Regions from separate parts of the Heyndrickxia acidicola genome, predicted to be linked through region 2. Evidence: riboswitches for the same ligand, from Rfam matches in the RefSeq annotation. Region 2 holds a riboswitch; the other holds the start of a gene.
The links. A riboswitch is a leader RNA that binds a small molecule or an ion and turns the genes downstream of it on or off. The one in region 2 is predicted to bind lysine.

Region 1: it holds a riboswitch for lysine, as region 2 does, so the genes downstream of both, A5N88_RS00465 (aspartate kinase) here and A5N88_RS16860 (amino acid permease) in region 2, are expected to answer to the same signal.

The regions. Positions count from the first base shown of each region.
Region 1 covers NZ_KV440953.1:110,236-122,518, forward strand. The annotation lists gene A5N88_RS00450 (cytochrome c oxidase assembly protein) at 1-533, shown strand, start outside; gene trxA (thioredoxin) at 679-993, shown strand; gene uvrC (excinuclease ABC subunit UvrC) at 1,326-3,098, shown strand; lysine riboswitch at 3,155-3,333, shown strand; gene A5N88_RS00465 (aspartate kinase) at 3,707-4,942, shown strand; gene A5N88_RS25690 (transposase) at 5,100-5,222, shown strand; gene A5N88_RS25695 (hypothetical protein) at 5,223-5,621, shown strand; partial or broken gene A5N88_RS25700 (IS3 family transposase) at 5,615-6,502, shown strand; gene A5N88_RS00480 (YslB family protein) at 6,558-7,007, opposite strand; gene A5N88_RS00485 (succinate dehydrogenase cytochrome b558 subunit) at 8,051-8,671, shown strand; gene sdhA (succinate dehydrogenase flavoprotein subunit) at 8,734-10,485, shown strand; gene sdhB (succinate dehydrogenase iron-sulfur subunit) at 10,620-11,387, shown strand; gene A5N88_RS00500 (acyl-CoA thioesterase) at 11,518-11,985, shown strand; gene A5N88_RS00505 (helix-turn-helix domain-containing protein) at 12,223-12,283, shown strand, end outside.
Region 2 covers NZ_KV440953.1:3,586,377-3,598,659, forward strand. The annotation lists gene A5N88_RS16825 (polysaccharide deacetylase family protein) at 1-542, opposite strand, end outside; gene A5N88_RS16830 (MGDG synthase family glycosyltransferase) at 574-1,806, opposite strand; gene A5N88_RS16835 (bactofilin family protein) at 2,036-2,884, opposite strand; gene A5N88_RS16840 (anti-sigma factor family protein) at 2,901-3,404, opposite strand; gene A5N88_RS16845 (RNA polymerase sigma factor) at 3,397-3,942, opposite strand; gene A5N88_RS16850 (glycosyltransferase family 2 protein) at 4,642-5,649, shown strand; gene A5N88_RS16855 (GtrA family protein) at 5,646-6,065, shown strand; gene A5N88_RS16860 (amino acid permease) at 6,341-7,780, opposite strand; lysine riboswitch at 7,916-8,107, opposite strand; gene A5N88_RS16865 (helix-turn-helix domain-containing protein) at 8,457-8,999, shown strand; gene A5N88_RS16870 (ABC transporter ATP-binding protein) at 9,241-10,332, shown strand; gene A5N88_RS16875 (ABC transporter permease) at 10,325-11,140, shown strand; gene A5N88_RS16880 (ABC transporter permease) at 11,137-11,943, shown strand; gene A5N88_RS16885 (ABC transporter substrate-binding protein) at 11,958-12,283, shown strand, end outside.

The sequences.
Region 1 (12,283 bases), 3.5 Mb from region 2:
TGCTCATTTTAAGCTCTTTGTGCTTCCTTGTTCCTCCTTTCCTTCTGGCTGGACTCCCGAAGAAAATTACTCAGAGACCAAGCAGAGGCTGGAGTCGTGTGTTTCTCTCATTATTTGCAATCCTGCTTTTCCTCTATCATATCCCCTTCATCCAATCCCTTTTGATGTCATCTCCATTTCCTAATAATCTTTACGAATGGGGGCTGTTTATATTCGCATTGGGAGCCTGGATTCCATTAATGAGTTTAGGGGATGGGGAAAAAAGAAGCCCTTTGTGTTTGTCCTATAAAACCTTAAGCGTCATTTTGATACTGCCATCATGTATTTTTCTTGTGCTCTATTCATTTTTTTCAACAGAAACCGATATGTTTTCCAATATGTTAGGAATATGTATGCCAAAGGACTATCGTCATTTCGTCCCTTTTCCATTTAATACGAAATATGATTTGGTGTTATCCGGCTTTGAGATGTTCATCATCCATAAAATGGGGATGAAAGGAACTGAATTACTATTAGCCTGCCTGTCTAAATAAATGCATACTTAAGCCTGTTTCTTTTGAATATACACTGTCTAAAAGGGTATAGTAACATCGAGCAAAATATTAGCATCCTTAGTTAATCGGTGCTATACTGACTTTAGTATCACCATTTTTTTGTTATAATTAGGAGGTTAAATACATGGCAATTACACATGCTACAGATAAAAATTTTTCAACTGAAATCAGTGAAGGTTTAGTATTAACAGATTTCTGGGCAACTTGGTGCGGACCTTGTAAAATGATTGCACCGGTTCTTGAAGAACTTGATGCAGAACTTGGCGATAAAGTGAAAATTGTAAAAGTAGATGTTGACGAAAACCAAGAAACTGCCAGCAAATATGGCATTATGAGCATTCCAACTTTAGTCGTTATGAAAGACGGCAAAGAAGTTGATAAAGTGATCGGTTACCAACCGAAAGAAGCTTTGGTTGAATTAGTTAACAAGCACCTGTAAGGTCAATAAATCCGAGTCCCAGGACTCGGATTTTTCAATGGAATAAGAAAATATAAAATAACTTATTATTTAACCAATGTAAAGGATTATAAAAAATCCTCAAATTCCATTATAGAAAACCTCAAAATTTTTCTCCCAACAGAAAGCCGCCTCCTTTAACAGGTTCATGTTGGTTAAAATCCCCAATGTTAATTCATACTTCCTCTTGCTGAAATCGAACGTATGTGTGATAATAGGTAGTTGCAAGGAAATAATAAAACATGAATTTTACTCTTCATATATCCACTCCTATCGTATGAATACAGCCTAAACAAGCCTGAGGTGATGAGGATATGAATGAAACGATAAAAAATAAACTGGCCATTCTTCCAGATCAGCCAGGATGCTATTTAATGAAGGACCGTCAAGGCACCATTATCTATGTAGGAAAAGCAAAGGTATTAAAAAATCGAGTAAGGTCTTATTTTACCGGCTCACATGATGGGAAAACGCAAAGGCTGGTTTCTGAAATAGAGGATTTTGAATATATTGTTACTTCTTCCAATCTTGAAGCACTCATTCTGGAGCTTCATCTAATTAAAAAGCATGATCCAAAGTACAATATCATGCTAAAGGATGACAAGACATATCCTTATTTAAAACTGACAAATGAACGACACCCGAGGTTAATCATTACTCGTAAAGTCAAAAAAGATAAGGGGAAATATTTCGGCCCTTATCCTAATGCACAGGCAGCGAATGAAACAAAAAAATTGCTCGACCGACTTTATCCCCTTCGTAAGTGCACAACACTTCCGGACAGGGCGTGTCTGTATTATCATCTTGGTCAATGCCTGGCACCATGTGTGAAGGATATTCAGGAAGCCCAATATAAAGAGATCATTGATCAAATATCCAGGTTCTTGAATGGAGGTTACAAAGAGATAAAAGAAGAACTTACCAAGAAAATGCAGGATGCTGCTGAAAATCTGGAGTTTGAACGTGCTAAGGAATATCGCGACCAAATTTCCCACATTGATGCCACAATGGAAAAACAAAAAATGACCACCAATGATCTGGTAGACAGAGATGTCTTTGGCTTTGCTTATGATAAAGGCTGGATGTGTGTACAGGTCTTTTTTATCAGACAGGGGAAATTGATAGAGCGGGATGTTTCGATGTTCCCGATTTATAATGAGCCTGAAGAAGAATTTTTAACATTTCTGGGACAGTTTTACTCAAAGCCCAGCCACATTAAGCCTAAAGAAATATTGATAAATGAGCATGCTGATAAAGAATTGGCAGAACAGCTCCTGGAAACACGGGTGCTGCAGCCTAAAAAAGGACAAAAACGGGAATTAGTAAAGCTGGCTGAAAAAAACGCTTCTATTGCCTTAACCGAAAAATTTTCTTTGATTGAAAGAGATGAAGAAAGAACGATTAAAGCGGTGGAAAATTTGGGCACAGCCATGGGGATTTATACGCCTTACAGAATCGAAGCATTTGATAACTCGAACATACAGGGGACAAATCCCGTTTCAGCGATGGTCGTTTTTATTGATGGGAAGGCAGAGAAAAAAGAATATCGGAAATATAAAATAAAAACGGTTGAAGGTCCGAATGATTATGAGTCTATGAGGGAAGTCATCCGGAGAAGATATACCCGTGTATTAAGAGAAGGGCTCCCGCTTACAGATCTCATTATTATTGATGGCGGCAAAGGCCAAATCGAGGCTGCAAGGGATATCCTGGAGAACGAGCTCGGATTGGAAATTCCTGTTGCAGGGCTGGCTAAGGATGATAAACACAAAACATCCCAACTGCTGTTTGGAAGTCCTTTGGAAATAATACCACTTGAAAGGAACAGCCAGGAATTTTATTTGCTTCAGAGAATACAGGATGAAGTGCATCGCTTTGCTATTACCTTTCATCGTGATCTAAGAGGAAAAAGTGCATTTCAATCAAGTCTTGATGATATTGCCGGGATTGGTCCTAAGCGCAAAAAACAGCTTTTGAGCCATTTCGGTTCTATAAAAAAAATGAAAGAAGCATCCCTTGAAGAATTTATAGAGCTCGGTATTCCAAAACCTTCAGCAGAGCTTCTAGTAAAAAAATTTCAAGGATAATATAGTCAGAATATAGTAGCTGTGTTATACTATTAAAAATTAAATAATGATTCATTAAAAGTGATAGAGGTGCGAAACTAATCAGTAAAAGCTTGGAGAAGAGTGAGATTCGTTGAAAAGCTTTGAAAGGGAGTTTTGCCGAAGTGGAAAGAAATCTCATTTTTCTTTTCGCTGGTCCCGTATTGAACAAGTACCGGGATTGTCAAGATGTCTGTCTTGGAGAGCTATCTCATTTATGAAATAGATAATCGTACGGTTATTACTTCATGCAATGGGATAGTGTTCTCATTGCTTTTTTTATTATTTAAACTCTCTCTTAAATGTTTATGGTGATGGCAGCGGAAGGCACGAGACTCCTGCGGGAAAAGCTGGCATATGGGAGACTCCGCAGGAGCTTGCTATGATGAGGCGCCCTGCCCAGCGCGGAAAGTGAGTAACTGCAGAGGAAATCAACCAGCAGGATGGTAAGGGCTGAGACTATAGTTTCAGTTTCCCCTGGTTAATTTGATTTCATTTTTGATGGCAGCAAAAGTCACGAGATTGAATTATTTTTTGTCCTTTATATTCTGAAAGATCAATAATTACTTCTATAGAAAGAGGCGAGCGTATTGGGACTAATCGTACAGAAATTTGGCGGAACGTCAGTTGGCACTGTTGAGAGGATACAAAATACGGCAGAACGAATAATTGAGGAAATTATAAATGAAAATCAGGTAGTAGTAGTAGTATCGGCTATGGGGAAAACGACAGATCAGCTTGTCAGCATGGCAAAGCAGCTTTCAGAGAATCCAAGTAAGCGCGAAATGGATATGCTGCTATCAACTGGAGAACAGGTCACAATTTCACTGCTGTCTATGGCGCTTGCTGAAAGAGGCTATGATGCCGTTTCATTTACAGGCTGGCAGGCGGGAATTTTGACCGAAGAAGTACATAGCAATGCCAGGATTGTGGATATCCAAACAGAAAAAATTAAACATCATTTAGACAGCAATCAAATCGTAATCGTAGCCGGTTTTCAGGGCGTAACGGTGAATGGAGAGATTACGACACTGGGCAGAGGCGGTTCAGATACAACGGCTGTAGCACTTGCAGCTGCTCTTAAGGCGGATAAATGCATGATTTATACAGATGTAACAGGTGTGTATACGTCGGATCCCCGTTATATCCCTGCTGCACGAAAACTGGAATCTATTTCGTATGATGAAATGCTGGAATTGGCCAATCTTGGTGCAGGCGTTTTACATGCGAGAGCCGTAGAGTTTGCGAAAAACTTTCAAATACCGCTTGAAGTATGTTCAAGTATGGTAAGGGAACCAGGCACAATCATAGAGGAGGAAGTTACAGTGGAAAACAATTTAATTGTCAGAGGCGTTGCTTTTGAAAAAGAAATCACACGAATTACAGTTTTTGAGCTTGAGAAGGGACTGCAGAATCTTTCTGGCATCTTTACGGCACTTGCAGAAAAAAATATTAACGTAGATATCATTATTCACAATCAAGCTGCTACTGAAAATGCGTATCTTTCTTTTTCTATTAAATCGGAGGATTTGAAAGAAACAATAGAAGTACTGGAAGGGTACCAGGAAAATCGAGTATTTGAACATTTTGAATATGAAACCGGACTTGCCAAAGTTTCTATAATAGGATCGGGCATGATTTCAAACCCTGGTGTTGCTGCTCAAATGTTTGAGGCACTTGCAGCTGGGAATATCAGAATTAAAATGGTTAGTACGTCTGAAATTAAAGTATCGGCTGTTATAGATGAAAATGAGATGGTGAATGCGGCAAACATTCTTCACAAAACATTTGAACTGGATACCGTAAAAGAAGAAATAAAAAATTAAGAATAAAGAAATGCCATAAGAAAAGCGGGAGCGTCTTGCTCATCAGCATACGTATTTCGCAGTCTTATGTGGAGCTGGACACATGTAAAAAGGACCCCTTTATATAATGAGCACCCCAAAAGTTAGACCAAAAACTCTAACTTTTGGGGTGTTTTTTATGGTTAAATATGATGAAGGATTTAAGCAACAGGTTGTGGACGCTTATCTCGCTGGAGAGGGTGGCTATTCTTATATAGCTAAGAAGTTTGGGGTTCGGAGTAAAACAAATGTAAGAAAATAGGTGAGTGCGTTTGAACAATTTGGCAAGGATGGGTTACTTAGAAAGAAACTTAAAACTACATATCCTGTTCAATTTAAGTTAGATGTCTTAAACTATAAATTAAAAACAGGAGAATCTTTTGAATCAGTTGCTTTAGAATTTGGCATTCATGAGCCGCCATTGATTGTGAATTGGATGAATTCATGGCAAAAGGAAGGCGTTGAAGGACTCTCCAAAATAAAGGGGCATCCATTTATGTCAAATAAACCGAAGAAAAAAGAGTCAGAGAAAAAATTGACGAAGGAACAACAACTCGAAAAAGAGATAGAGTTACTTCGTGCTGAGAATGCCTATTTAAAAAAGCTCCGAGCTTCAGGGATAAATATTCCGAGCCGACTGCTAAAACAGAATCGAGAGTAATCCATGTACTCAGAAAAGAATTCAAACTAGCTGTTATCCTTGAAGCAATAGACTTTCCAAAGGCAACTTACATGTACTGGCAAAAACGATTGAATGAACCCAGTCCAGATGAAGAAATAGAAAGAGTTATTAAAGATATCGTTGATAAACATAAAGGAAATTATGGATATCGCCGAATTGATATGGAATTACGTAAGAATGGTTATGTAGTAAATCATAAGAAAATTCTACGGATTACAAATAAACTTGACATTACTTGTAAGTCGTACACACGTAAGTCTCGTAAAATTAGCACTTACAAAGGAACGATCGGTAAGATTACAAAAAACCTTATCCACCGAAGATTCTATACGAACATTCCACATCAAAAATTAACAACTGATACATCAGAATTCAAATACTACACGACCGATTCTAATGGGAAAATGATCATCAAGAAGGCATATTTAGATCCATTTCTAGATATGTTTAACGGTGAAATTCTATCCTTTAGCGTATCAGAACAACCAAATGCAAAAGCTATTATAGAGGCTTTGGATGAAGCCATTGATATAACAAAAGATTGCCCATATCGAACGACTATCCACTCTGATCAGGGGTGGGGATATCAAATGAAGGCATATGTAAAAAAACTAAAAGATAATAATATATTTCAAAGCATGTCAAGAAAAGGTAACTGTCTAGATAATTCGCCAATGGAAAATTTCTTCGGTATTATGAAGCAAGAAATGTATTACGGCAAAATCTATCACTCTTTTGAAGAGTTAAAACAGGCCATTACAAACTATATTTTTTATTATAATAATGAACGAATAAAAGCAAAATTGACTGGCATGAGCCCGGTTGAATACCGTCTTCATACCAGCCAATTAGCTGCTTAATATTTAGTCTAACTTTTGGGGTTCAGTACAATAAGGAGTCCTTTTTACATGTTTATCAAATTGAGTCTCTTGAATCCCATTGGACAATGAAATGAACCTTTTTTCCTTTTTTGATGATTTCATCGTTAGCTTCTGTAAGGACATTCCTCTGTGTTTGCACTTGTTCAGCTAAAAAACCTGCTTCCAGTTTAAAGCGAGTCTCCGCTTTACGTTCAAACTGTCTTGTAATAAGCTCGCTTGTCAGTTCAAGTTCTATTCCATGCTTATCTTGTTTTAAGACGGATAAATTTCCCCACCCGGCTTCGTTGAAGAATGCAATAATTTCATCCATAGACATTAGAGGGAATTTTCGGGCTAAATGTTTGCCGGCCCAATATAAAATTTCGGAGGTATCTTTACCAAGCAGTTCAGGTATAAGAATGTTCCTTAGTAATTCATAAGCGAAGGCTGGAACTGTCAGCTCTTCTTTTTCATTCGTTTGGTTGGTGGTTTGTTCCAATTCCATTTCCATTTCAGTAGCAGCTTTCACGTTATTCCCCTCTTTCTCTATGATTATTATATACAAAAACAGCGGTGATTTTAATATAAAATTTTATGAGAAAATCTTTAAAAGTATGAAATTCTGTTGTTTATTGGCTTATTTGTGTAAAATGGCGGTTTCAAACGCTTTTTCAGCTAATCTAAAAGCAGTTTTCAATATTAAAGAAATTTAACAGAACCTATAACGTTGCAAGAAAACAATAGATAAATATTTATAAAAAATACGATACTCTATTTTTAAAAAATATACCCTGCTTATTGTAAAAATAACGGCATCATAAAGTTATTTTCAGCTTTCAATCATACAGATGCCGGGTTTGCATACAAGTGTATTGGCTGCCATTTAAATGATAGGATCTATTAATCTTGCATGTTGATTTTCGCTTCAGGCACTCGCTTTCTGCTTCAATCAACATAGGTTTAAAATGATCATGAATCTTTAACTGAAAATGATAAAGGATCTTTTCGCTAAGACTGCTTCTTTTTCGTAAGCTCTGTTGAATTTCTATGTTGATAACTGTTCCTTTCTTTCCTGTAACGTTTCAGCTGTACTGAAAGGCGTGTGAAACAGCCGTTTCACACGAATGAGCTAAAAAACAACAGAGTCCCCTAACAAAGCCTTTTAGTAAAATGGATGTATTCTTTTAATAGCAACAAAGTTTACGAAAGGAATCATGATAAAACTCTAGATTGGCTTAGTGTTAAAAAATAATAAGAATTATGTCACATTTTCTTATTTCGCTTCCTATTCATTTTTACATAAAGGCGAAAAAACTCATTATTGTAATAAAACAATTTTCTGAAAAATTAGACGAGTAATCTTGCTAAAAAGTTATACTTTTCACTAGATTTTATGTATGCGTTTCCTTGACGCTCCTAATTCCCGGGAGTAAAATGTATATGTCACATAATTGTTATAAAATTTTTTATGCATAGCAAATAGACTTACATATTTATAGTTTAAGTTTTCTCTATGCATGAAGGCGTACATCTTAAGGGGGGTAAAATATGGCTGGTAATCGCGAATTTTTGAACCGCAGACTGCATTCTTTACTCGGTGTTGTACCAATTGGTTTATTTATGGTCATTCACTTTGTAGTAAACTATAGTGCAACTCACGGAGCGGCGGCTTTTAATAAAGCGGCTGAGAATATGGAGAGTCTTCCATTTGTCATTTTTCTTGAAATCATTTTGATCTATCTTCCATTGCTGTTCCACGCAATATATGGACTTTATATTGCATTTACAGCCAAAAACAATGTTTCGAAGCTTGGTTATTATCGAAATTGGATGTTTTTATTGCAGCGTGTATCTGGAGTAATTCTTCTTATATTCCTTGCATGGCATGTTTTTGAAACACGCATCCACGTACATGCCTTAACCTTCGATGTAATGGCAAACATCCTGAGCAATCCTTGGAATGTTGCATTCTATATAATCGGGATTATCAGTGCTACTTTCCATTTTTCAAACGGATTATGGTCATTTATGGTTAGCTGGGGAATTACACAATCTCCACGTTCACAACAAATCTCGTCTTATGTAATGCTTGTTGTGTTCCTTGTGTTATCTATTATAGGTGTTCGTGCAGCTCTTGCTTTTGCCTATCCGGATTTATTTATTCATTAATAGAAACAATAGGTTATAGAGCTTGAGGTTAGAAGATTGGGTTTGGAAAAGGAGTGAGTGAAATGAGCAAAGGAAAAATCATTGTTGTCGGCGGTGGACTAGCCGGTTTGATGGCAACAATTAAAATAGCCGAAGAAGGCAAGCAAGTAGATCTATTTTCATTGGTACCAGTTAAGCGTTCTCACTCTGTGTGTGCACAAGGTGGAATTAACGGAGCGGTTAATACAAAGGGTGAAGGCGACTCACCATGGCTCCATTTCGATGATACGATCTATGGCGGAGACTTTTTAGCGAATCAGCCTCCGGTAAAGGCAATGTGTGAAGCAGCACCGGGAATTATTCACTTATTTGACCGTTTAGGTGTTATGTTCAACCGTACACCGGAAGGTCTTCTTGATTTCAGGCGTTTTGGCGGAACTCAAATGCACAGAACAGCTTTTGCGGGTGCGACTACCGGACAACAACTTTTATATGCCTTAGATGAACAGGTTCGAAGACACGAAGTAGCTGGCCTTGTTAATAAATTCGAAGGCTGGGAATTCCTTGGAATTGTTCAGGATGAAGAGGGAGTATGCCGAGGCATTATGGCTCAAAACCTTACAACAATGGCCATCCAATCCTTCCCGGCTGATGCTGTTATTATGGCTACCGGAGGTCCTGGAATTATCTTCGGAAAATCAACAAACTCTATTATTAATACTGGCTCTGCAGCGTCAATCGTGTATCAGCAGGGTGCAAAGTACGCGAATGGTGAATTTATTCAAATTCATCCTACGGCAATTCCCGGGGATGACAAGCTTCGCCTCATGAGTGAATCTGCACGCGGTGAAGGCGGACGCGTATGGACATATAAAGACGGAAAACCTTGGTACTTCCTTGAAGAGCGTTATCCTGCTTACGGAAACCTTGTGCCTCGTGATATCGCAACTCGTGAAATCTTTAATGTATGTGTGGACATGAAGCTGGGCATTAACGGTGAGAACATGGTTTATCTTGATCTTTCTCATAAAGATCCTCATGAGCTTGATGTTAAGCTTGGCGGAATTATTGAAATTTATGAGAAATTCGTCGGCGAAGACCCTCACAAGGTTCCGATGAAAATATTCCCTGCAGTCCATTACTCTATGGGCGGTTTATGGGTAGATTATAAACAGCAAACAAGCATACCTGGATTATTTGCTGCAGGTGAGTGCGACTACTCTCAGCATGGTGCAAACCGTCTTGGTGCAAACTCGCTGCTTTCTGCCATTTATGGAGGAAGTGTTGCCGGTCCTGAAGCTGTTCATTATGTGGAAGGCCTGCAAAAAGGTACTGATGCCGTTTCTTCTTCTGTATTTGACAATGCGGTTAGACATGAAGAGGAAAAATGGAACAACATCCTTTCATTGGATGGAAACGAAAATGCATATCTGCTTCATAAAGAGCTTGGAGAATGGATGACAGACAATGTAACAGTTGTCCGCTACAATGACAGACTTCAGAGGACAGATGACAAAATTCTTGAGCTGATGGAGCGCTGGAAGAAAATTAATGTAAATGATACAGGAAAATGGAGCAATCAGGGAGCTGCATTTACAAGACAGCTTGGCAACATGCTTCAATTAGCCCGTGTTATTACAATTGGTGCCCTTAACCGTAATGAAAGCCGCGGTGCGCACTATAAGCCTGATTTCCCTAAGCGTAACGATGAGGAATTTTTAAAGACTACCATCGCTGCTTATGATGCTGATACAAATACTCCTGAATTCAGCTATGAAGAGGTAGATGTTTCTCTTATTGCTCCACGTGAACGAGATTACAGCAAGAAACATTAATGAGGACTCTTTAAAAAGACTTTATAAAACTTGTTTACTATTATGCAGGATAGTCCCGATATACTTAAAAACTTCGTGTATACTAGCTTACCAGCTTATGCATGTTGAATCTGAATGAAAAGAGGAGAATAGGGATGAGTGAACAAAAAACAGTACGCTTTATTATAACTCGTCAAGATAATCCCAATTCCGCACCCTACGAGGAAGAATTTGCTATTCCTTACCGTCCTAATATGAACGTTGTGTCAGCTTTAATGGAAATCCGGCGCAATCCAGTTAATGCACAGGGCAAGGAAACTAAAGCGATTACGTGGGATATGAACTGTCTGGAAGAAGTTTGTGGTGCTTGTTCAATGGTGATAAACGGAAAGCCGAGACAATCCTGTTCTGCGCTGGTTGACCAGCTTGAGCAGCCTATCCGTCTTGCTCCAATGCGTACATTCCCGGTCGTACGCGATCTTCAAGTAGACCGCAGCAGAATGTTTGATTCTTTGAAAAAGGTGAAAGCATGGATTCCGATTGACGGAACGTATGACCTTGGTGAAGGTCCGCGAATGCCTGAGAGAAAGCGTCAGTGGGCCTATGAGCTTTCAAAATGTATGACTTGCGGAGTCTGCCTGGAAGCTTGTCCAAATGTAAACAGCAAATCTAACTTTATCGGTCCTGCACCGCTGTCACAGGTTCGGTTATTTAACAGCCATCCAACAGGTGCCATGAACAAGGATGAACGTCTGGAAGCCATTATGGGCGACGGAGGACTTGCCAACTGCGGAAATTCCCAGAACTGTGTTCAGTCTTGTCCTAAAGGCATTCCATTAACAACATCGATTGCGTCCTTAAACCGTTCTACAACGTTCCAAATGTTTAAAAATTTCTTTGGAAGCGACCATATGGTGGACTAATCAACAATGATAAAAAGATCTCCTATAATGGGGATCTTTTTATCATTTCCCTTTAAACTTTACGGAGAACCAGTTATAATAAAAGAAAAAATGAATGGTAATTCATTCATTTGCTGAGGAGAGAAAAAAGTTGAGAAACATATCATATATACATAACTTTCAAGAATGGAAAAATGAATTCTCATTTTTTCATCCTGTAAAAGTGCGGTTTTCAGAAACAGATATGTTTGGACATTTAAATAATACTGTCCCTTTTGCTTATTTCGAAGAGGCAAGAATTGAATTTTTGAAGAAAAAACAATTTATGCAGGATTGGGTCCGGAAAGACCATGAAGCCATTCCTGTTGTGGCGGATTTGCAATGTGATTATATAAAACAGGTATTTTTTGATGAATTACTGCAGGTGTATGTAAAGGTGGAAAAGGTGGGCAGCTCCTCTTGTGATATTCACTATATGGCAGTGGACACAAAAGGAGAGGTTTGTTTTGTCGGCCGCGGTGCCATGGTGCAAATGTCCATGGGCACTGGGAAAGGAATTGCTTTTACTGACGAGGAAAAGCAAAGGCTGCTTTCCAGTTCAGTCATGATGGAAGTATAGGACAATTGTTCACAGCACAAATACAAATTGGGTGAAATTCCTTTTTTAAAGAAAAGAAGGCATTTTGGTGCCAAGGGACAAGTTAATAAAATAAGAAATTAACACATTTTTGCCTATTTAATCGATTCCTTGCCTTATGCGTGTCACTCCCAAACTTTCTTTCACATATGATATCCTGACAATAAATTACCCATCCCCGCGGTTTAGAGCTGGCGAAGGCAAGGAGGGTTACAATAGTTGAAGGACAACGAATTCACTCACAAACCGCTGCTTACAAAAAGAGAAAGAGAAGTGTTCG
Region 2 (12,283 bases):
ACATGGTTCAGGATACCGTTTTTAATTTTTGCGCTTCCGCCTTTGCTCCGCCAATCTCCTGTCATCAAAGACCACAGGATAATGTTATATCGTTTTAAGAGAAAGAAATCAAAAACAGCCAAGAGGCCCCAGGGCGGGCGATAGTAAATCGGACGGCAGCCTGTTATTTTCTCTACAATATCAGCGGACCGATCTAAATCACGCTTGATTCGCCATGGTGACATGGTCCAATTTGATCTGTGGACATAATTATGAAGACCAATTAAATGTCCTTCCTGGTGCATTCTCCATATCAAATCCGGATGGTTTGCTGCCTTTTTTCCAACCACAAAAAAGGTAGCCTTGACCTGGTGCTTTTTTAAGAGATCTAATAGCTGAGGTGTATAGTGTCTATCCGGTCCGTCATCAAAGGTCAAGGCGATATAAGAGCTTTGGGATCCTTTGCGAAACACACCATACCCGAACAAGGATGTTAACAGATAGGGGAGAACGGTGTATCCAAGGATAAGAATGAGGATAAAGATAAGAATTAATAATAGCATCAGCATTCTCCTATGTTCCTTTCCCGTTTAGTTATAGCTGGCTGCGGTTATAGGATACCACTTTTTTGGGAGGGTTGTAATGCTCCCATTTGTAATCCTGCTTTAAAAGTTCGGAAATAAAAAAAGGACGGTTCACCATGCATTGGTTAATAATGGTTAAAGCTTGAAAAACGGCTGCTTTATTTCCTAAGATCCCGACTTTTTTCTTCATATCCTTTAAACAAAATGTATCAGAAACTAATCTGTGAATATGGTGTAATAATTCTTTTATGCTGGCTGCTTCTACTGCTGCTCCTTTTTCCGTAAGATAAGCAGCGTTGTCCTGTTCCTGGCCAGGAAGGGGCTTGTATAAAAGAATTGGCAGCTCCATTGCCGCTGCTTCAGCAGTTGTGACTCCTCCGGGCTTTGTGATAATTAAGTCTGAGATGGCCATTAATTCATGGACATATTCAGTAAAGCCAATTACGGTAATGGAATGTTTGGTTGAGACGACCTGATTCCTCAGCTGCTCTGCAAGACGCTTATTGCGTCCGCATACAACGATGAACTGCAGCGGTTCAGGTATCGAATCAAGGGCATGAGGTGATAACAGTCCCTCTCCAATTAATCCATCCCCTCCGCCCATAACAAGAATGGTTGGAAGGTTTTCTTTAAGTTGATACTTTGCGCGCAATTCCTTTTGCCGAAAGGACTTTTGGAATTTAGGATGAACCGGTATGCCGGTTACCCTTATTTTCGATGCCTCCACACCTGACTGGACAATCTGGTTTTTGACCCATTGGGATCCTACAAGGTAGCAATCTGTATAGGGATAGATCCAGAAGCTGTGGTCAGTGTGATCCGTTATAACGGTTATGCTGGGTATATCGGTTAAATGATCCTCTTTTAACTTTGCAATCATCGCTGCAGCAAATGGAAAGGTGCTTACGACGATAGAAGGCTGAAGCTCTTTCAAAAGCTCAAATAACTTTCTGGCTCCAGAAGTGAGGACATGATTCATTTTCATCGAAAAAGAATTATGATAGCGCGTTTTTTGATACAAGTATCCATAAAGCTTAGGGAATGTTTGAATGCTTTTCATATAGGCATAACGGCTTAATGTATTCAAGTATGGATGAAGCCACTCAAAAACGTCCACAACGATTGGCTCTGCATCAGGGATACACAAAGGAGAGGCATCACTAATTGCTTTTGCTACCTGCTGATGGCCATTTCCGAAAGTGCCTGACAGAATAAGCATTTTCTTTTTCCTGCTTTGTTTCATAATGGTTACTCCTCTATAAATGGGTTTAATTCATTTATTATAGTCTCCAGTTGTGCATCTTTTTAAAGGACAGATCTATAAAATAAAAAGTTCAATTACTTCCAAGCATATTTGCTTTATCTATTATACTAAAAAATAAAAGCTTATAAGCAAGAGCCTATAAGCTTTTTTAAGTTTTCTTAAGAATTCATAAGCTGTTTTCATCAAGAACAAGAATCGAAACGGCGGGCTATTCTGCCTTTTTTCGATTGAAAAAGCGGTTATATACCCATGTGATACTGAATCCAAGGGAGAACCATAAGACAATTAAAAAGATGACCCAACCGATTAAAGGAAAGTTAAAAGCCGACACAATCAGGGCAGAGCCTGTTAATTCCACAAGCCAATTGGATTTTCCATCCACCCAGCTGATCCGTTTCCCCATTTCTGCACTTAGGAGAACCATTCCGGCAATAAAGGCTGCCATGACACCCAGCAGCATTAAAATGACCACGGGTATACCAATTACGACAATGGTTAGAAAAAAGCTTAAAGCTCCTATTGCCAAACTTGCCATTAAACCAGTAACAATCACTCTGCCCGGGTTTATAAACAGGTTTCGTTTTTCTTCAGCTGCCCGAAGCCGTTTTCTGGCTAACAAACCGGCTAATACAGTGATGGCGACTATGACGATGCTTCCGGCAAGTTTTAAAATCCAATATCCTAAGAATAGCATACCGCCCAAAATAAAACTATCCTGCGTTTGATGGTTCATATTTACAGAGATGATTTGTTCACTGACATGAGCGCCTTTTTCCTGCTCGACATTGCCTCCAATGACGAGGACAGGCCCCGTAATATCTGCTGTTTTATTAATTTTTAAGTTTCCGTTTATAACAACAACTGAGACTCTTACACGTCCATTGATCGTAGCGTTATCTCCAAGCACAACAAGGTTTTCTACATTCTGATCCTCCGGGACAATGGTCTCTTTTTGATTAAAAATATTCCTCGCATCTGCCCAAGCCGGCTTAACTAAAATAAATGAAGCAGTGAGCAAGAACGCAAGACTGAGTAGAACAAGCTTTATTCCTCTCATAGCCTAACTAATCCCCTTACCCTATTGTTTTTGTTTTCAACAGGTACCGTACCGAAAAAAAGGAAATACCTAAAATGATTATGGTTGTGAATAAGAAAGCCTCAAGCAGAAATGGAATGGCTGAAACCAATCCAGCAAGGGCATGAAGGAGGCTCATACTCACTTTGAAGATGGCTGTAGCAAATTTGACTACAAGGTATATAACGGGTCCCAATATGGCGGAAAGGGAGAGAAAGAAAATTCCGCCAAGCAAAATGAAAAGCCAATTGATTCTGTGTGCAGCAAACCCCATGCCAGCATTGCCATTAATTTTGCTTAAAACGGACTGCTCAAATTCCAATCCTGGAATATTAACATTTTCATATGCCTGAAAAAAAAGTGTTTTTAATTGTGTTAGCTCTCGAAGCTCCTGTGCACATTCTGCACACCCCTCCATATGACTTTCAACGAGCTGGCGAGTCTCTTCCTGCAACTCGCCGTCTACATATTCAGAAAGATAATCTTTGACATGCTTACCCATTTTCATCACCTCTTGAAAGCTCCTTTTTTAAAGCGGCCCTTGCCGAATTAATCCGTGATTTAACGGTTCCTAAAGGAATGTTTACAATATCTGCAATTTCTTCGTAGGAATAGCCCTGGATATCCCTCAGGACAAGGACGGTCCGATGCTCAGCAGATAAAGTCTGCATGGCTTCTCTTATAATCAAGCGTAAATCAGCTGGATCTCGAGTAGATCGGTTATTTAACAGATGCTCTTGTTTTTCTTCATCCGAATCAATCATCTTAATATTTTTGGCTTTTTTCAGCTTATCGTAACAGAGATTCGATACAATTCGGGTCAGCCAGGAAACAAAAGCGAATTCATTATCCAGCTTCTTTAAGGATAAAAATGCTTTTACGAATGCCTCCTGAGCAACGTCCTCAGCATCCTGATGGTTGTTGAGCACGGCATAGGCATGGCGAAAAACATGTCCTTTATATTTTGTTACCAGCGTTGAAAAAGCTTCTTGATTGCCATTTTTCGCTTCTTTTATAAGCCGGTTTAATTCCAAATCCACATTTTCAACTCCCTATGGCAACCACCCATGACCAACTATTCTCTTCTTAGTTTGGAAAGGACCAGCGGCCAATATTCATGTGGTTCGGGAAAGAGACAATATGAATATGAATGCTGGATTCCTTTAATAAAAGGACAGAGCGGAAAGTCTTTTTGTTCAGGAAAGCAAAAAAAATACATGTAAAAGTAACCGCCAGTCTGTTTTTAAAAGCTTATTTCGTAAGCTATTATGTTATTTGATATATTGAAGAATTAAAATACCTTAATTTAGGATAAAACCTGTGAATAGCTTACAGAAAAAGTAATGACGAAAAAACACGGATTTATTCTTTGTATGTAAAAATAACAATCAATGCGAAAACAACCTTTTTAAAATAAGTTTCCGTCAGTACGTATATTGTTATTTTTTCCTGTAAGAATATATTTAATATAGCTTTTTTTGGGTAAATTATTTTAATGGTATACTATTCCTAAAAGAAAATGCGGAATTTTAATAATTCCTTCATAAAGACAGTTTATTATAAGTGGTATGGGCATATCAATGATGCCCGCTTATGGTTATGGAAAACAAGAACGATGAATGAACCTGTAAACAAGTCGACGAGTCATTTACATACAAGAAAAAGTTTTTTGGCTTATTGCAGGTATTAAGCTATCTATTCTGACAAAATTAATTTATTTCAGGTTTAGGAGGAGTAATATGAATCAGCCATTACTCACAATTGCCGTTCCATGCTATAACGAAGAAGAGGTGCTTCACGAAACAGCCAAACAGTTAACCGCTGTGATGAATTCATTAATAGAAGAAAACCTAGCATCTGAAGAAAGCAAATTGTTATTCATAGATGACGGCAGCAGGGACCAGACATGGGCAATTATTGAAGAATTGAGCCAAAAAAATGGATTTGTTACGGGCATAAAGCTTGCACGCAATGCTGGACATCAAAAAGCGCTTTTAGCGGGACTTGAAACAGCTATGGGATTTTCAGATTGTGTCATTTCGATTGATGCAGATCTTCAGGATGATATATCTGTCATTCGAGAATTTATGATTAAGTTTCACGAGGGATATGACATAGTATATGGTGTCCGGGATAACAGGGAATCGGACACATTCTTTAAAAGGGTGACCGCACAGGGCTATTACCGCTTTATGAAGAAAATGGGCGTAAACCTTGTATACAACCACGCAGATTATCGTTTGATGAGCAAACGGGCGCTTGAGGAATTAAGTCGTTATAGTGAACAGAACCTTTTCTTGCGCGGTGTTGTTACACTTATCGGCCTGAAAACAACAGAAGTATATTATGCCAGAAAAGAACGATTTGCGGGAATATCAAAATATCCGCTCAAAAAAATGCTTGCCTTTGCCTTTGAAGGAATAACTTCTTTTAGTATTGCCCCTATTCGCTGGATTACACTTATCGGATTCCTTTCCTTCATCAGCAGTAGTATTGCAGGGATATATGCCATCCTTGTGAAGGTTATGGGGCACGCAGCTATTGGATGGGCTTCTCTCATTATCTCTGTATGGTTCCTTGGAGGGTTAATGCTAATGAGTATTGGATTAATAGGAGAATACATTGGAAAGATCTATCAAGAAACAAAGCAAAGGCCGCGGTATGGAATTGAGACTGACACTTTTTCAAATGCTTTTATCCAGAGAAAGGCCGTTTCTAAAGCGGATACTGTCACAAGAGTAAAATGATTCGTCATTCTTTTGTGCGTTTTATTATTGTCGGTCTGTTAAATACCGCTGTCGGACTCTCTGCCATGTATCTCTTTCTTCATTTATTCGGTTTGACTTACTGGGTGGCAACTTTTACTGGAAATGCGATTGGCGCCTGCGTCAGCTACGCATTAAACCGTGCCTTTACCTTTAAAAGCAGCGCTCCAGTCGGAAAAAGCATGATCCGCTTCTTAACGGTTATATTAATTTGTTACTTCCTATCCTATTACTTAGGAAGACAGCTATCCTTATGGGTATTCTCTTTAATTCCCGGTTTCCCGTCAGGCTTGGCAACTGATGCGGCCATTTTATTTGGTACCGGCATCTATACCATTGCCAATTACATTGGGCAGAAGGCCTTTGTATTTAAGGAACCAGTAGGAGAAAGTGTGTAGCAAGAAAAGTAAAAAAGACAATCCATTCGTTGGATTGTCTTTTTTATTAGCTTTGTTAAAGAACTCTATTGTTTTTTAACAGAGCCCATTTTTATGAAGTAAAGTAATCAATTAACCAATGTAGTCACTGTCTGGATCCAGCGCCTATCGTCTAGCGGATTTTTTCGTCTCCTCCCTACGATAAGTCAACATCCTCTCGTTCCTCGCTGTGTATCCTTTATCTCAGTCGGAGCCTGCAAAATCCGTACGCCGATGAGCAAGGCGCTTACGCTTTTCTATCTTTCAATAAACTCACATTGTTCAAGAGGAATTACTTTGGTTTTTTTAGTAAATTTATAGCCAAGCCATACGATAATGAACAATGGCAGACCGATATAGGATACGAAGACCCCGTTCCAGTCAACCTTACCGCCTATAAAAGCAGGATAATCCTGGCCAATAATGACAACTGCACAAAGGATAAAGGCAAAGATAGGGCCAAATGGGAACCACTTTGCTCTGTAGGGAAGATCATTAAGGTCCCGCCCCTGTGCAACATAGGCCTTGCGGAAGCGGTAATGACTGATAGCAATTCCCAGCCAAGCAATAAATCCGGACATTCCTGAAGCATTTAGGAGCCAATTATAAACAACGCCATCTCCGAATAAGGAAGCCAAAAAGGCAAGGGTTCCGACAAGTGCTGTTATAATTAATGCATTTACAGGGACACCTTTTTTATTTAATTTGCCGAGAAACTTAGGAGCATGTCCTGCCTGGGCAAGATCCCAGAGCATTCTTGTTGAAGCATACATCCCTGAGTTGCCGGCTGATAATACGGACGTCAGGATTATCGCATTCATAACAGAAGCAGCAAAAGCTATACCTGCTTTATTGAAAACCAAGGTAAATGGACTCATTGTAACTGCTCCATTGGAAAGGCTTTGGTTTGTATAAGGAATTAACAAGCCAATTACTAAAATAGCTAAGACATAGAATAAGAGAATTCGCCAAAATACCTGTTTAACAGCACGTGGAATATTTTTTTCAGGATTATCACTTTCTCCTGCGGCTACACCCAGAAGTTCAGTCCCTTGGAAAGAGAAACCGGCTGCCATGAATATACCAAGGAGCGCCATAAAACCTCCGTGGAATGGAGCATCCCCAATCGTCAGGTTTTTCAATCCAACTGGTTTTCCGCCCATAATTCCAAAAATCATGAGGAAACCAGTAATAACAAAGATGATGACGGTCACAACCTTTATAAGAGAAAACCAGAATTCAGCTTCTCCAAAGCCTTTAACGGATAAATAGTTGATAAGAAACATGATGATAAGGCAAATTGCACTCCAGATATAGGACGGAGTATCAGGAAACCAGAATTTCATAATCAGTGTAACGGCACTTAATTCTGCTGCTATGGTAATAGCCCAGTTATACCAATAGTTCCAGCCCAATGCAAAGCCCAATGAAGGGTCGACAAACTTGGCTGCATACGTACTAAAAGAACCTGATACCGGCATATAGGCCGCCATTTCTGCGAGGCTCGTCATAAGAAAATAAACCATAATTCCAATTAGTATATAGGCGACAAGGGCACCGCCGGGGCCAGCTGTATGAATGGCTCCGCCACTGGCAAGGAAAAGGCCCGTCCCGATGGTTCCTCCTAGAGAAATCATGGTTAAATGGCGCGATTTCAAGCTTCGCCTTAATTTCTGAGAAGATGGTGTAGTATTTATATCTTCCGCTTTGGGTTGTTCTTGTTGTAATGACTGCACTGTATACACTCCTTTTGGTAGTTTGGAAGGAGTGGGGAATAAAAAATGCCGTCGATGAACGTCGACGGCAGCTCTATTACACCCGCATCATACCTTCCGAAAGATAGCTCAACACGTTTGTTCGGTTAAAACAAACGTGACAGTTCTGTTCCTATTAGGAGACAGCCCCAGCCTATGTGCCAAGAGATGGCAAATAGACTTCGGCAGCCTTTCCTTTCAAGCGGAGTCATAGATCATCTCTTCATCTCGTCCGTCCTACTCATAAAAGCTGCGACCTCTACCTCACCGGTTTGATGAGGATTTTTCTATTAAATTAGTCATGTGTCATTATAAAGGAAATTTTGTTGAATTCCAACTGTTTTTTATTGGTTATTTGAAATTGAAATTCGTAAACTTTGTTGGTTTTTAGCTCATTTATGTCATTCAGACGTTTCACACGCCTTCCAGCTAAGTTGAAAATGAGCTAAAAGCGAGCAGGTTTCCAGTTAGAATGTTAACAGTGCCATTTACATAAAAAACAATGGCATTTCTATGTACTTATTGTATAATGATTGAGCAATAGTAAACTTAAAGTTTACACTCACAAAACAATTGTTATTTTTTGTTTAGTAAATGTAAACAAAAGAGGGAAGTAAGTATGCAGATTGGCCAAAAAATAAAAAATCTTCGCCTGAAAAAAGGCTTAACTCAAGAAGAGCTTGGAGAAAGAACAGATTTAAGTAAAGGGTATATTTCTCAATTGGAACGTGATCTAAGTTCCCCTTCTATCGATACACTTTTTAATGTTCTGGAAGTACTGGGCTGTCCTCCAAAAGAATTTTTCGATGAAGAGGAAAGAGTACAGAAGGTCATTTATAAGGAAGAAGATAGAACGTCATATGTGGATGATGAAAAAGGATACGGAATAAAATGGCTGGTTCCGGAGTCCAATGAAAAAGAAATGGAACCAATTCTCCTCACTTTTGATAAACAGGGAGAGTTTAAAAAGTTTGAACCTTCTCTTTCAGAAACCTTTGCCTACATATTAGAGGGTGAGATAGCCATCCAGCTTGGAACCCGGCGTTATTATGCGAAAAAAGGGGAAGCCATTTACTTTTCTGCATCAGACCGCCATCAATTTATTAATGACTATGATGGTCCGTCCGTCTTGTTATTAGTGGCGACCGATTCTTATTTGTAGAGTGCAGCCAAAAGCAGCTGTGTGGCTTCACCTTCAGCCTTTGATAAGGGCTGTTTTGCATAGATTATTTCATTTGCCACACTGGATCGTTGCGTTTTCTGTCAGTCTTATTTAAGAAAAAAAGCTAAGATGAGAGACAATCGGCAGATAAATACAGCCAAGCAGACAAGATGGAAACAGTAAGATTTTAGAAATGTAAAAAATGAACAATTTATAGATAAAAGGGAGGCTATTATGTCATATGAGTGATAATACTATTATTCGATTTGAGCAGGTGACCAAGCAATATGACCAGGATCCTGCAGTATTGGATAACGTAAGCTTTGAGATTGAACGGGGGAAATTCTATACTCTTCTTGGTCCATCAGGCTGCGGCAAAACAACCATTTTACGTTTAATTGCAGGGTTTACAGAACCGAGCGCTGGCGATATCTATCTAAATGGAAATATCGTAAACCATGTGCCTGCAAACAAACGGCAGGTGAATACTGTATTTCAGGATTATGCATTGTTTCCGCATTTGAATGTATTTGAGAATGTTGCCTTTGGCTTACGAATTAAAAAGCTGAAAAATGCAGAAATCAAAACCAAGGTGCAGGAAGCCCTGCGTTTTGTGAATCTTTCGGGATATGAAGAAAGAGAAATTAATGAAATGTCAGGCGGACAAAGGCAGCGTGTGGCAATTGCCAGAGCGATTGTGAACGAGCCTGAAGTCATTCTTTTGGATGAGCCCTTGTCAGCTCTTGATTTAAAGCTTCGTACTGAAATGCAGTATGAGCTTCGTGAGCTTCAGCGCCGCCTTGGCATCACCTTTATCTTTGTTACACATGACCAGGAAGAAGCGCTGGCGATGTCTGATGAAATTTTTGTTATTAATAAAGGAAGAATTCAGCAAAGCGGGACGCCTACGGATATCTATGACGAACCGATTAATCGATTTGTGGCGGATTTTATCGGGGAATCCAATATTGTAGAAGGCAAGATGATTGAAGATTTTAAGGTGGAATTTGCCAATAAGCAGTTTGAATGTGTCGATAAAGGGCTTCATTCCAATGAGCCTGTTGAAATTGTTATCCGTCCTGAGGATCTTGAAATTACACGCCCGGAAAATGGAAAGCTTCAGGTACGTGTAGATTCTCAGCTTTTCAGGGGTGTTCACTATGAAATTTGCTGTTATGATCAATCAGGCAACGAGTGGCTGGTCCATTCAACGAAAAAGGCAGAAGTAAATTCAGAGATAGGTTTAGATTTTGAGCCGGAGGCCATTCATGTCATGCGCTTTGGTGAAACAGAAGAAGAATTTGATAAACGTCTGGAAGCTTACAATGGATAAATTAACAAGCAAATCACGCAATATTTATCTTATTCCGTATGTCTTATGGATCTTATTATTTGTCGTTACACCTATCCTGCTTATTGTTTATTATTCTTTTTTTGATATTGAGGGCCACCTTACCCTTGATAATTACCGGAAATTCTTCACGCCTGTTTATATGCAAATGACCCTTAGCTCTTTTTGGTATGCTTTTTTAATCATGGCCTTCACCCTGATTATTGCTTATCCTGCAGCATACTTATTGACGAAGACAAAGCACAAGCAGCTCTGGCTTTTGTTAATTATTTTACCGACCTGGATTAATCTGTTATTAAAGGCGTATGCCTTTTTAGGAATATTCGGGACGTATGGAGCGGCTAATGCCTTTTTAAGCCTAATTGGCATAGGGAAACAGCAAATTTTGTTTACCGATTTCAGTTTTATATTCGTATCTGTTTATATTTTTATTCCGTTTATGATTATGCCTATATTTAATGCATTGGAAGAATTAAACCCTTCCCTCATATCAGCGGCAAGGGATTTAGGGGCCTCTCCATGGAAAACCTTTCTGCGTGTCATTTTTCCATTAACGTTGGATGGAGTGAAGTCTGGCTGCCAGGCTGTTTTCATTCCAGCATTATCTTTGTTCATGCTGACAAGATTGATTGCAGGTAACCGGGTCATTACGCTTGGTACAGCCATTGAAGAACATTTCCTTGTTACACAGGACTGGGGAATGGGCTCGACGATAGCCGTCTTTTTAATTATTGCCATGGTTATCATCATGATTGTAACGGGCGGCAGGAAGAGAGGGAAGAGCCTATGAAAAATAAACACAAACTCTCAAACCTCTATCTGGTGGTTGTGTTCGTTATTTTATATGCCCCTATTTTTTACTTGATGTACTATTCCTTTAATAGCGGAGAAACCATGCATGCGTTTAAAGGCTTTACGTTTAAATGGTATAAGGATGTATTCCATGACACACGCCTGATTGTCATCGTTCTCTACACCCTGATTATTGCACTCTTATCCGCTTCTATTTCGACCATTCTGGGTGTATTTGGAGCGCTTGCGATCCGAAATGTTAAAAGCAATAAAACCAAGAACGCTCTGCTATCCTTAAATAATGTGTTGCTGGTAAGTCCAGATGTCATTATTGGAGCATCCTTCTTGATACTATTTACAACAATTGGAATGAAGCTTGGAGCGGGCTCCGTGCTGATTTCGCATATAGCATTCAGTGTACCGATCGTGGTGATCATGGTACTGCCAAAGCTCCAGGAAATGAGCGTAACGTTGATTGATGCAGCCCGCGATCTTGGAGCGAGCAGGTGGGAAGTCCTTTCCAAGGTTGTTATTCCTTATATCACTCCGGGCATAATGGCAGGTTTTTTTATGGCCTTAACGTATTCATTAGATGACTTTTCCGTTACGTTTTTTGTAACAGGAAATGGTTTTTCTACTTTGTCTGTTGAGATTTATTCCCGTGCACGCCAGGGAATTTCATTATCTATTAACGCGTTGTCAACGCTGATCTTTTTATTCACTATCATCTTGGTTATCGGCTATTACTATATCAATCAGCGAAACAATAATCGTGTGAAAGGATGGGGGGCAGGAAAGTGAAACAGTTGATTCGAATGCTGGCCGTTATCGTGATCGTTGCATTTGGCTTAATGTACGTAGCTTCACGGTTAAATGCTACACAGGGCGCCTCATCCAAAAACACCATTACTGTTTATAACTGGGGTGACTACATTGATCCCGATCTCGTATCAAAATTTGAAAAACAAACAGGAATTCATGTTATTTATCAAACCTTTGATTCCAATGAAGCGATGATGACAAAAATAGCGCAGGGAGGTACTACTTTTGATGTGGCAGTTCCGTCAGAATATGCCGTTGATAAAATGAAACACGACCACCTGCTGCTGCCGATTGATCACTCTGAGCTTCCAAATTTAAA